2 regions of the Micromonospora sp. NPDC023956 genome follow, and region 2 is predicted to be linked to the other one. Evidence: riboswitches for the same ligand, from Rfam matches in the RefSeq annotation. Region 2 holds a riboswitch; the other holds the start of a gene.
The links. A riboswitch is a leader RNA that binds a small molecule or an ion and turns the genes downstream of it on or off. The one in region 2 is predicted to bind thiamine pyrophosphate.
Positions count from the first base shown of each region.

Region 1: linked by a shared signal. The riboswitch ahead of AB0F58_RS08765 (thiamine phosphate synthase) and the one ahead of AB0F58_RS25675 (ECF transporter S component) in region 2 are both predicted to bind thiamine pyrophosphate.

Region 1 is NZ_JBEZZN010000003.1:537,341-541,681, forward strand. Features, by position in the region: gene AB0F58_RS08760 (DUF559 domain-containing protein) at 49-969, opposite strand; TPP riboswitch at 1,128-1,237, shown strand; gene AB0F58_RS08765 (thiamine phosphate synthase) at 1,232-1,861, shown strand; gene thiO (glycine oxidase ThiO) at 1,852-2,985, shown strand; gene thiS (sulfur carrier protein ThiS) at 3,039-3,239, shown strand; gene AB0F58_RS08780 (thiazole synthase) at 3,236-4,012, shown strand; gene AB0F58_RS08785 (thiamine phosphate synthase) at 4,009-4,341, shown strand, end outside.
Region 2 is NZ_JBEZZN010000017.1:48,938-53,278, reverse strand. Features, by position in the region: gene AB0F58_RS25680 (ABC transporter ATP-binding protein) at 1-674, opposite strand, end outside; gene AB0F58_RS25675 (ECF transporter S component) at 678-1,268, opposite strand; TPP riboswitch at 1,343-1,450, opposite strand; gene AB0F58_RS25670 (permease) at 1,805-2,737, shown strand; gene AB0F58_RS25665 (TIGR03943 family protein) at 2,738-3,466, shown strand; gene AB0F58_RS25660 (alpha/beta hydrolase) at 3,515-4,341, shown strand, end outside.

The DNA of each region.
Region 1 (4,341 bases), on a different contig from region 2:
CGGCCTGCCCGGGAGTCTCCTCACGCCCGGCGGGCCACGGTGGTCGGTTCAGACCAGACCGTTGACCCGGTGCGCGGGTCGCCCCCGCAGTGCGGCCGTCACCATCCGGACCGTCCGGTTGGGGTGGCGGAGCACGTCGTCGGAGGTGAAGCGGAGCACCCGCCAGCCCGCCGCGCGCAGCGCGTGGAACCGGTTCGCCTCCCGACGGAGCAGCGCCGGGTCACGGGGCGGGCCGGGTTCGTACTCCAGCGCGACCCGGCGGGTGGGGTAGGCGAGGTCCACCCGGCCGACGAACTGGCCCACCGTGTCACGCACGTCGTGCCGGACGGCCGGGGCGGGCAGTCCGGCGTCGATCAGGAGCAGGCGCAGCCGGGTCTCCATCGGGGAACCGGCGAGCGGGTCGGCCAGGGAGAGCACCTCGCGCAGCAGCGGCAGGCCGGGCCAGCCGGCGCGACGGGCCGCGAACCCCCGCAGGGCGGGCAGGTCCACCACCCGGTGATGCAGCAGCGCGTCGACGGCGACCACCGCCTCCGTGCGGGGCGGCCGGCGACCGAGGTCGAAGGCCGTCCGGAGGGCGGTGGTGACCGGCAGGCCGGTGTGGACGGTCAGGTCGGCCTCGGCGAGGACCGAGCGGGTGACGGACACCCGGGCGTGTGGACGCATCCGGGCCGAGCGGGGCAGCACGACGGTGACCGGCGCGTCCGGCGGCAGCAGCCCGGCGCCCCACAGGTACGCCGCGCTCAGCCCGGCGATCGCGGCGCCGGCCGGGAGCACCAGCGCCACGGCCTGACACCAGATGCGATGGTCGTCGGGGCGGTGGGCCGCCCGGTGTACGTAGACGTCGGGCAGCAGCCGTTGCCAGGCGCGCCCGCGCAACATCGTCCAGGTGAGAAGGCCGTCGGCCACGGCAGTGCTGCCGCGGAACGGCCGGGATTCGAGACCGGGCGGAACCTGGGGGAGGCGCGGCATCAGGACAGCATGCCGTGACCGGACGGTCACGCGCTGCCCCCAAACGGCGATTGTGAGATTCTCTCCACTGTTGTCGTGGCAGGGAAACCGCCTCGACCTGCGGAAAAACGACGCGGCGGCCTTGGCGGATTTCGCGATTCGTCGTACCGTGTGGCACGCAAACAACCCACGGGAGCCCGGTGGACCGGGCTGAGAGGGGGGCTGGAAGCCCCCGACCGTCGAACCTGATCCGGGTAATGCCGGCGCAGGGAGGAGAACTGCCGTGCCGTCCCTGGGACGACTGCATCTTGTCACCGACACCCGCCCGGGGCGTGACCCGCTCACCGTGGTCCGGGCCGCGCTCGGCGTCGCCGGTCCCGACCTCGTGGTGCAGGTCCGGGTCGAGGACTCCGCCACCGACCGCGAGGCGTACGACCTGACCTGCCGGATCCTCGACCTGTGCGCGCCGGTCGGCGCGACGTGCCTGGTCAACGACCGGTTGCACGTGGCGCTCGCGGCCGGCGCGGCGGGCGGACACGTCGGCGCGGACGATCTGCCGGTCGACGCGGCCCGCCGGGTGCTCGGCCCGGACGCGGTGCTCGGTGCGACCGCCCGGGACCCGGTCGCCGCCGCGCGGGCGGTCGCCGCCGGGGCCGGCTACCTCGGCGTCGGCCCCTGCCACGCGACCACCACGAAGAAGGGCCTGCCGGCACCGATCGGCCCGGACGGGGTACGCGCGGTGGCCGGGGCGGTGCCGGTGCCGGTGATCGCCATCGGTGGGGTGACCGCGGCGGCGGTGCCGGTGCTGCGGGCCGCCGGCGCGTACGGAGTGGCGGTGGTCGGGGCGCTCTCCGCCGCCGCCGACCCGGCCCGCGCGACCGCCGACCTGCTCGGAGCCCTGCGGTGCGGGTAGCAGGGGTTTCCTCCGCCTCGAGAAGCGGTGACCGGGGACCGCAGGTGGCGGTGGTGGGTGGCGGGGTGGTGGGGTGGGCGATCGCCTGGCGCTGTGCCGTCCGGGGACTGTCGGTGACCGTGCACGACCCGGCACCCGGGTCGGGGGCGTCCACGGTGGCCGCCGGGATGCTCGCTCCGGTCGCCGAGGCGTCCTTCGGGGAGACCGCGCTGACCGGGCTGCTGGTCGCGTCCGCCGCCCGCTGGCCGGCGTTCGCCGCCGAGCTGACGGCTGCCAGCGGCACCGACCTCGGGTACCGCACCGAGGGCACCCTGATCGTCGGGCTCACCGGCGACGACCTGACCGAGGTGCGCCGGCTCGGGGCGTACCAGCAGGGGTTGGGCCTGCCGGTCACGCTGTTGCGCCCGAGCGGGCTGCGGGACCGCGAGCCGGCGCTCGCCCCCCGGGTGCGCGGCGGTGCGTTCGCCGCCGGTGACCACCAGGTCGACCCGCGCCGCCTGCTGCCGGCCCTGCGTACCGCCGCCGAGCGGGCCGGCGCCGCGTTGGTCACCGAGCCGGTCGGCCGGCTGGGCGACCTGACCGCGCCGGCCGTCGTGGTCGCCGCCGGCTGCGGCACCGCCGCGCTCACCGGCCTGCCGGTCCGGCCGGTGAAGGGGCAGATCCTCCGGCTGCGCGCGCCCGGGGGCGGCCCGCCGGGCTTCCGGCACGTCGTCCGGGGGTACGCCGACGGCGAACCGGTCTACGTCGTGCCCCGGTCCGACGGGGAGGTGGTGGTCGGGGCGACCGTCGAGGAGCGGGCGGACCCGACGGTGACCGCAGGGGCGGTACTGCGACTGCTCCGTGCCGCCGTCGGCCTCCTTCCGGAGCTGGCCGAGTACGACCTGGTCGAGACGACCGCCGGGTTCCGCCCCGGCACTCCGGACAACGCCCCGGTCATCGGGGTGCTCCCCGGCCGGCCCGGGGTGCTCGTCGCGGCGGGCCACCACCGGCACGGCATCGTGCTCGCCCCGGTCACCGCCGACCTGGTCGCCGACCTGCTCGTCACCGGCATCCCCGACGCGCTGCTCGCCCCCTTCGCCCCGGACCGGTTCGACCCGCCCGTCGGGTCGGTGACCGGCCCATGACCCCCGAACGGATGTCCCGCACGGGCCCGTGCTCCCCGACGGAAGGACGACAGGTGGAACTGACGGTCAACGGTGTCGGGCGGAGCCTGCCCGACACGGCGACGGTGGCGGATCTGGTCGGCGCGGTCACCGCCGACCGGCGCGGGGTGGCGGTCGCGGTGAACGGCGAGGTGGTGCCGAGGAGCGGCTGGCCGGCCGCGACGCTGCGTGACGGCGACCGGGTCGAGGTGCTCGGCGCGGCGCAGGGCGGGTGAGCACGGTGACCTTCGCCCTCGGCGGTACGACGTTCACCTCCCGGCTGATCCTCGGCACCGGCGGTGCGGCCAACCTGCACGTGCTGGAACGGGCGGTCCGCGCCTCCGGCACCGAGCTGGTCACCCTGGCGCTGCGCCGGGTCGACCCGACCGGCGGGCACGGCGGACTGCTGGAGCTGCTCGACCGGTGCGGGGTGCGGCTGCTGCCCAACACCGCCGGCTGCTACACCGCCCGGGAGGCGGTGAAGGTCGCCCACCTGGCCCGGGACGCGTTCGACACCGACTGGGTCAAGCTGGAGGTGGTCGGCGACGAGCGGACCCTCCTGCCCGACGGGGTGGAGCTGCTGCGCGCCGCCGAAGAACTCGTCGACGACGGGTTCGTCGTCCTGCCGTACACCTCGGACGACCCGGTACTGGCCCGACGGCTGGTCGACGTGGGCTGCGCGGCGGTGATGCCGGCCGGCGCGCCGATCGGCTCCGGCCTGGGCGTCACGAACCAGCACCACATCCGGCTGATCCGGCAGGAGGTGGACGTGCCGGTGATCCTGGACGCCGGCATCGGCACCGCCAGTGACGCGGCGCTGGCCATGGAACTCGGCTGTGACGCGGTGCTGCTGGCCAGCGCGGTCACCCGGGCCGCGGACCCGGCGGCGATGGCCACCGCGATGCGGCACGCCGTCGAGGCCGGGCGGCTCGCGTACCGGGCCGGCCGGATCCCGCGCCGGTTTCACGCCCTGGCCTCCACCCCCGACGAAGGACGGCCGGAGCTGTGACGGCGCGGACGCTCCGGGCCGACCTCCCCGCCGGCATCGTCGCGTTGACCGATCGGCGGACGGCCCGGCGGCCACTGCCGGAGGTCGTGGCGGCGGCGGTGGCCGGGGGAGTGCGCTGGGTGGTGCTGCGGGAGAGGGACCTGCCCCGCGCCGAACGGGTCGCCCTCGCCGCCGAGTTGCGGGCGATCCTGGCCGGGGTGGCCGGCACCCTGGTCGTCGCCGGCCCCGATCCGCTGGACGGGGACGCCGTCCACCTGCCCGCCGTCGGCCCGTACCCGCCGCCGGTGCTGCCGCTCGTCGGCCGGTCCTGTCACGACGTGACCGAGCTG
Region 2 (4,341 bases):
TCGGGCGGCCCGTCCGCCCGGACACCCCCACCGGCGGCGAGCACGACCACCCGGTCGACCAGGGGCAGGGCCTCGGCGACCCGGTGCTCGACCAGGACCAGCGTGGTGTCCGCGTCCAGCGCGTCGGCGACCGCGCGCCGGACCAGGGCCGCCCCGGCCGGGTCGAGGTTGGCGGTCGGCTCGTCCAGCAGCAGCAGTCCGGGCCGCAGCGCGAGCGCGCCGGCCAGGGCGAGCCGCTGCTGTTCCCCACCGGAGAGCGCCGCGGTCGACCGGTCGCGCGGGTACGGGAAGCCGACCCTGGCCAGCGCCTCGTCCACCCGGGGCCAGATCTCCTCCGCCGGCACGCCCCGGTTCTCCAGCCCGAACGCCACGTCGTCGCCGCAGCGGGCCATCACCAGCTGGCTCTCCGGGTCCTGGAAGACCATGCCCACCCGGTCCCGTGCCTCGGCCGGCGGAAGCCCGTCGACCTCGACCACGCCGGCCCGCTCGCCGGAGTCCTCCGGCAGCAGCCCGGCCAGCGCGGCCAGCAGGGTGCTCTTGCCCGCGCCCGAGGCGCCGAGCAGCAGCACCCGCTCGCCGGCCTCGATGCGCAGGTCGACGTCCCGGACGGCCCACGCCTTGCGGCCCGCGTGCCGCCACCCGAAGCCGCGTACCCGAACGGCGACCCCACCCACCGGTCAGACGGGGGTGCGGTCGCGGGCGGCGGGCAGGTGGGCCAGGGCTCCGGTGTGGGCCAGGGCGGTGGTCAGGGCGTGTCCGCCGGCACCGGCGACGACCGCCGCGCTGACCACGGTGAGCAGCGCGTACGGGATGCGGTAGCTGGTCAGGTCGTACTTGGCGTTCCAGACGAAGAAGTCGAACAGCGCCGCGCCGACGCCGGTCAGCGCCCCGGCGAGCAGCGCGGTCGGCAGCCGGAACGAGCGGTACCGGAACGCGGCGAAGGCCAGCTCCGCGCCGAGACCCTGGACGATGCCCTGCGGGATGACCGTGCCGGCCCACTGGCTGCCCAGCAGCGCGGAGAGCACCGCCGCCACGGTCTCGCAGTACAGGGCCGCGCCGGGCTTGCGGATCACCAGGCCACCGACCACGGCCGGCATCAGCCAGACCCCGTAGAGGAGGGTCTGCGCCGGTGGGAAGAAGGCGAACGCGCCGGAGGTGGCGCTCCACACCAGGCCCCAGGCCCAGAAGATGACGCCGAAGGCCACCGCGATCACCGAGGCGACCACGATGTCGATGGTGCGCCAGCGGGGGTTGTCGAGCTTGCTCATGTGTACTGCTCCCAGTCCAGGTACGAACCAGGCAAGACGCACGCCGTGCGACCGGTGGCACCGGACGACGACGGGCTGGAGGATGACCGAGCTCCCTGCGCTGGCATTACCCAGATCAGGTTCGAGGGTCTGCGGGCACGGTGCCCGCACTCTCAGCGCTGTGCGCTCCCCTGTCGGAGGTGAAGTTGTCTGGGCAGACGCTAGCACCGAGACGCCCCGGAACCCAGGGGTACGTCCTGCGGAGAGAGTCGGCCATGTCACTGTCCGGGTTAGGGTGAGCTGCTCCCCGCACCCGTCGACCCGGAGGGACCACCGTGACCTCTGCCGACCAGGCCACCCCGCGTCCCGGTCGACCCGACGCCGCCGGTGCCGCCGACGAGGCCGTCCGGTCCGGCCCGACGCCGGCGCTGGACGTGGTCGTGCCCGGCGTACCCGAGGGGGCACCGACGCCCGACGGACCGGAACGCCACGCACCGGTCCTCGGCGGACCGGAGCAGGGTGGACCGGGCCGGTGGCTCGGCGGGCGGGTCGGCTCGGTGGAGGTCCTGGCCGGCGTCCTGGTCCTGCTGGTGGTCTTCCGGGGGCCGATCGGCACCGCGATCTCCGCGCCCCGCCTCCAGACCTGGACCACCGTCTTCGTCTCGGTGATGGTGCAGGCGATGCCGTTCCTGGTGTTCGGGGTGCTCCTCTCGGCGGTGATCGCGGTCTTCGTGCCGCGCTCCTTCTGGGCCCGGGCGCTGCCCCGGCACCCCGCGCTCGCCGTGCCGGTGGCCAGCGCCGCCGGGGTGGTCCTGCCCGGGTGCGAGTGCGGCTCGGTCCCGATCGCCGGGTCGCTGATCCGCCGGGGTGTCACCCCGGCCGCCGCGTTGGCCTTCCTGCTCGCCGCCCCGGCGATCAACCCGATCGTGCTCACCGCCACCGCGGTCGCCTTCCCCGACAACCCGGAGATGGTCCTCGGCCGGGGGCTGGCCAGTCTGGTCGTCGCCATGATCATGGGTTGGCTCTGGCTGCGGCTGGGCCGGGCCGACTGGATCCGGCTGCCGCACCGTCCGGACCTGGACGGACTGGGCCGGGGCGCGGCGTTCTGGTCGGCGGTACGCCACGACGTGATCCACGCCGGCGGGTTCCTGGTGCTCGGCGCGATGGCCGCCGCCAGCATCAACGTGCTGGTGCCGGAGCGCTGGTTGCAGACCCTGGCCGACGACCCGGTGCTCTCGGTGCTGGCCCTGGCGGTGCTGGCCGTCCTGCTCTCCATCTGTTCGGAGGCGGACGCCTTCGTCGCCGCGTCGCTGTCCCAGTTCTCGTTGACCTCCCGGCTGGTCTTCCTGGTGGTCGGTCCGATGGTGGACCTGAAACTCGTCTCGATGCAGGTCGGAGCCTTCGGCCGGCGGTTCGCGTCCCGGTTCGCCCCGACGACCTTCGTGGTCGCCGTACTGGTGGCCGTCGGCGTGGGAACGGTGGTGGTCTGAGTGAACCGGCAGGCCCAGGCGGTCGTCCTGCTGCTGCTCGGGGGAGCGGTGCTGCGGGCCAGCCTCACCGACCTGCACCTGCGCTACGTCAAGGAGGGGCTGCGTCCCTTCCTGGTCGCCGCCGGACTGCTGCTGGTGGCCACCGCCGCGATGACCCTCTGGTACGAGCTGCGCCCCGTCGCGCCGGACGCCCCGGAGCCGCCCGACGACCACGGGCACGACCACGGCCACCACGGTGCGCGGGTCGGCTGGCTGCTCATCCTGCCGGTACTCGGCCTGCTGCTGATCGTCCCGCCGGCCCTCGGTTCGTACGCGGCCGGACAGGCCGGGACGGTGCTGTCCGACCGGACGACCTCCGACTACCCGCCACTGCCCGAGGGGGACCCGGTCCGGATCACCGTGCTGGACTACGCCTCCCGGGCGCTGTTCGAGCAGGGACGATCCATCGGGGACCGGCGGGTCCAGCTGACCGGATTCGTCGTCACCGGCCCGGACGGGCAGCCGATCCTGGCCCGCATGATCCTGTCCTGCTGCGCCGCCGACGGCCGCCCGGTGAAGCTCGGCCTGACCGGTGACGTCCCCGCCGGCCTGGCCGACGACACCTGGGTCGAGGTGACCGGTCGCTACACCGACCGGATCGGCCGGGACCCGGTCAACGACGCGGAGGTGCCGTACCTGGAGGTCGAGTCGTGGCGTCAGGTGCCGACCCCGAAACAGCAGTACGAGTGAGCGGTCGCGGCGATGTCCGCGCCGGCCCGTCGCCGGTAGGCTCCGCCCATGAGGATCCATGCGCGTGGGCTGGCGTTCGAGGTGCACGTCGACGGTCCGGACGACGGTGAGCCGGTGCTGCTCCTGCACGGGTTCCCGCAGCACAGTGGCGAGTGGACCGACCTGCTCCCGGCCCTGCACGCCGCCGGACTGCGGACGTACGCGCTGGACCAGCGGGGCTACTCGCCCGGCGCCCGGCCCACGGCGGTGGAGGCGTACCGACTGGCCGAGTGCGTCGCCGACGCGGTCGCCGTCCTCGACGCGCTGGAGGTGCCCGCCGCGCACGTGGTCGGCCACGACTGGGGCGCGATCGTGGCCTGGGCGCTGGCCGCCGGGCACCCGGACCGGGTGTCCACCCTCACCGCCGTCTCGGTACCGCACCCGGCTGCGATGGCCCGGACCATCGCCGGGGACCGGCGGCAGAAGGCCCGGTCGGCGTACATGGGACTGTTCCGCAAGGAGGGCACGGCCGAGAAGGTGCTGCTCGCCCTGCACGCCGCCGCCCTGCGCAAGCTGCTCGGCGGGGTGGGGGACCGGGATCGGGTCGACACGTACGTGCAGCCGATGCGGGAGCCGGGCGCGCTCACCGCGGCCCTGAACTGGTACCGGGCCATGTCCGGCCGGGAACTGGTGGGCACCGGGCCGGTGTCGGTGCCGACGACGTACGTCTGGAGTGACCGGGACGCCGCCGTCGGCCGGACCGCCGCCGAGGCGTGCGCCGGCTACGTCACCGGCCCCTACCGCTTCGTCGAGCTGACCGGGGTGACCCACTGGATCCCGGACGAGGCGCCCGGTGCCCTGGCCGAGGCCGTGCTCGCCCAGGTGGAGGCGGTACG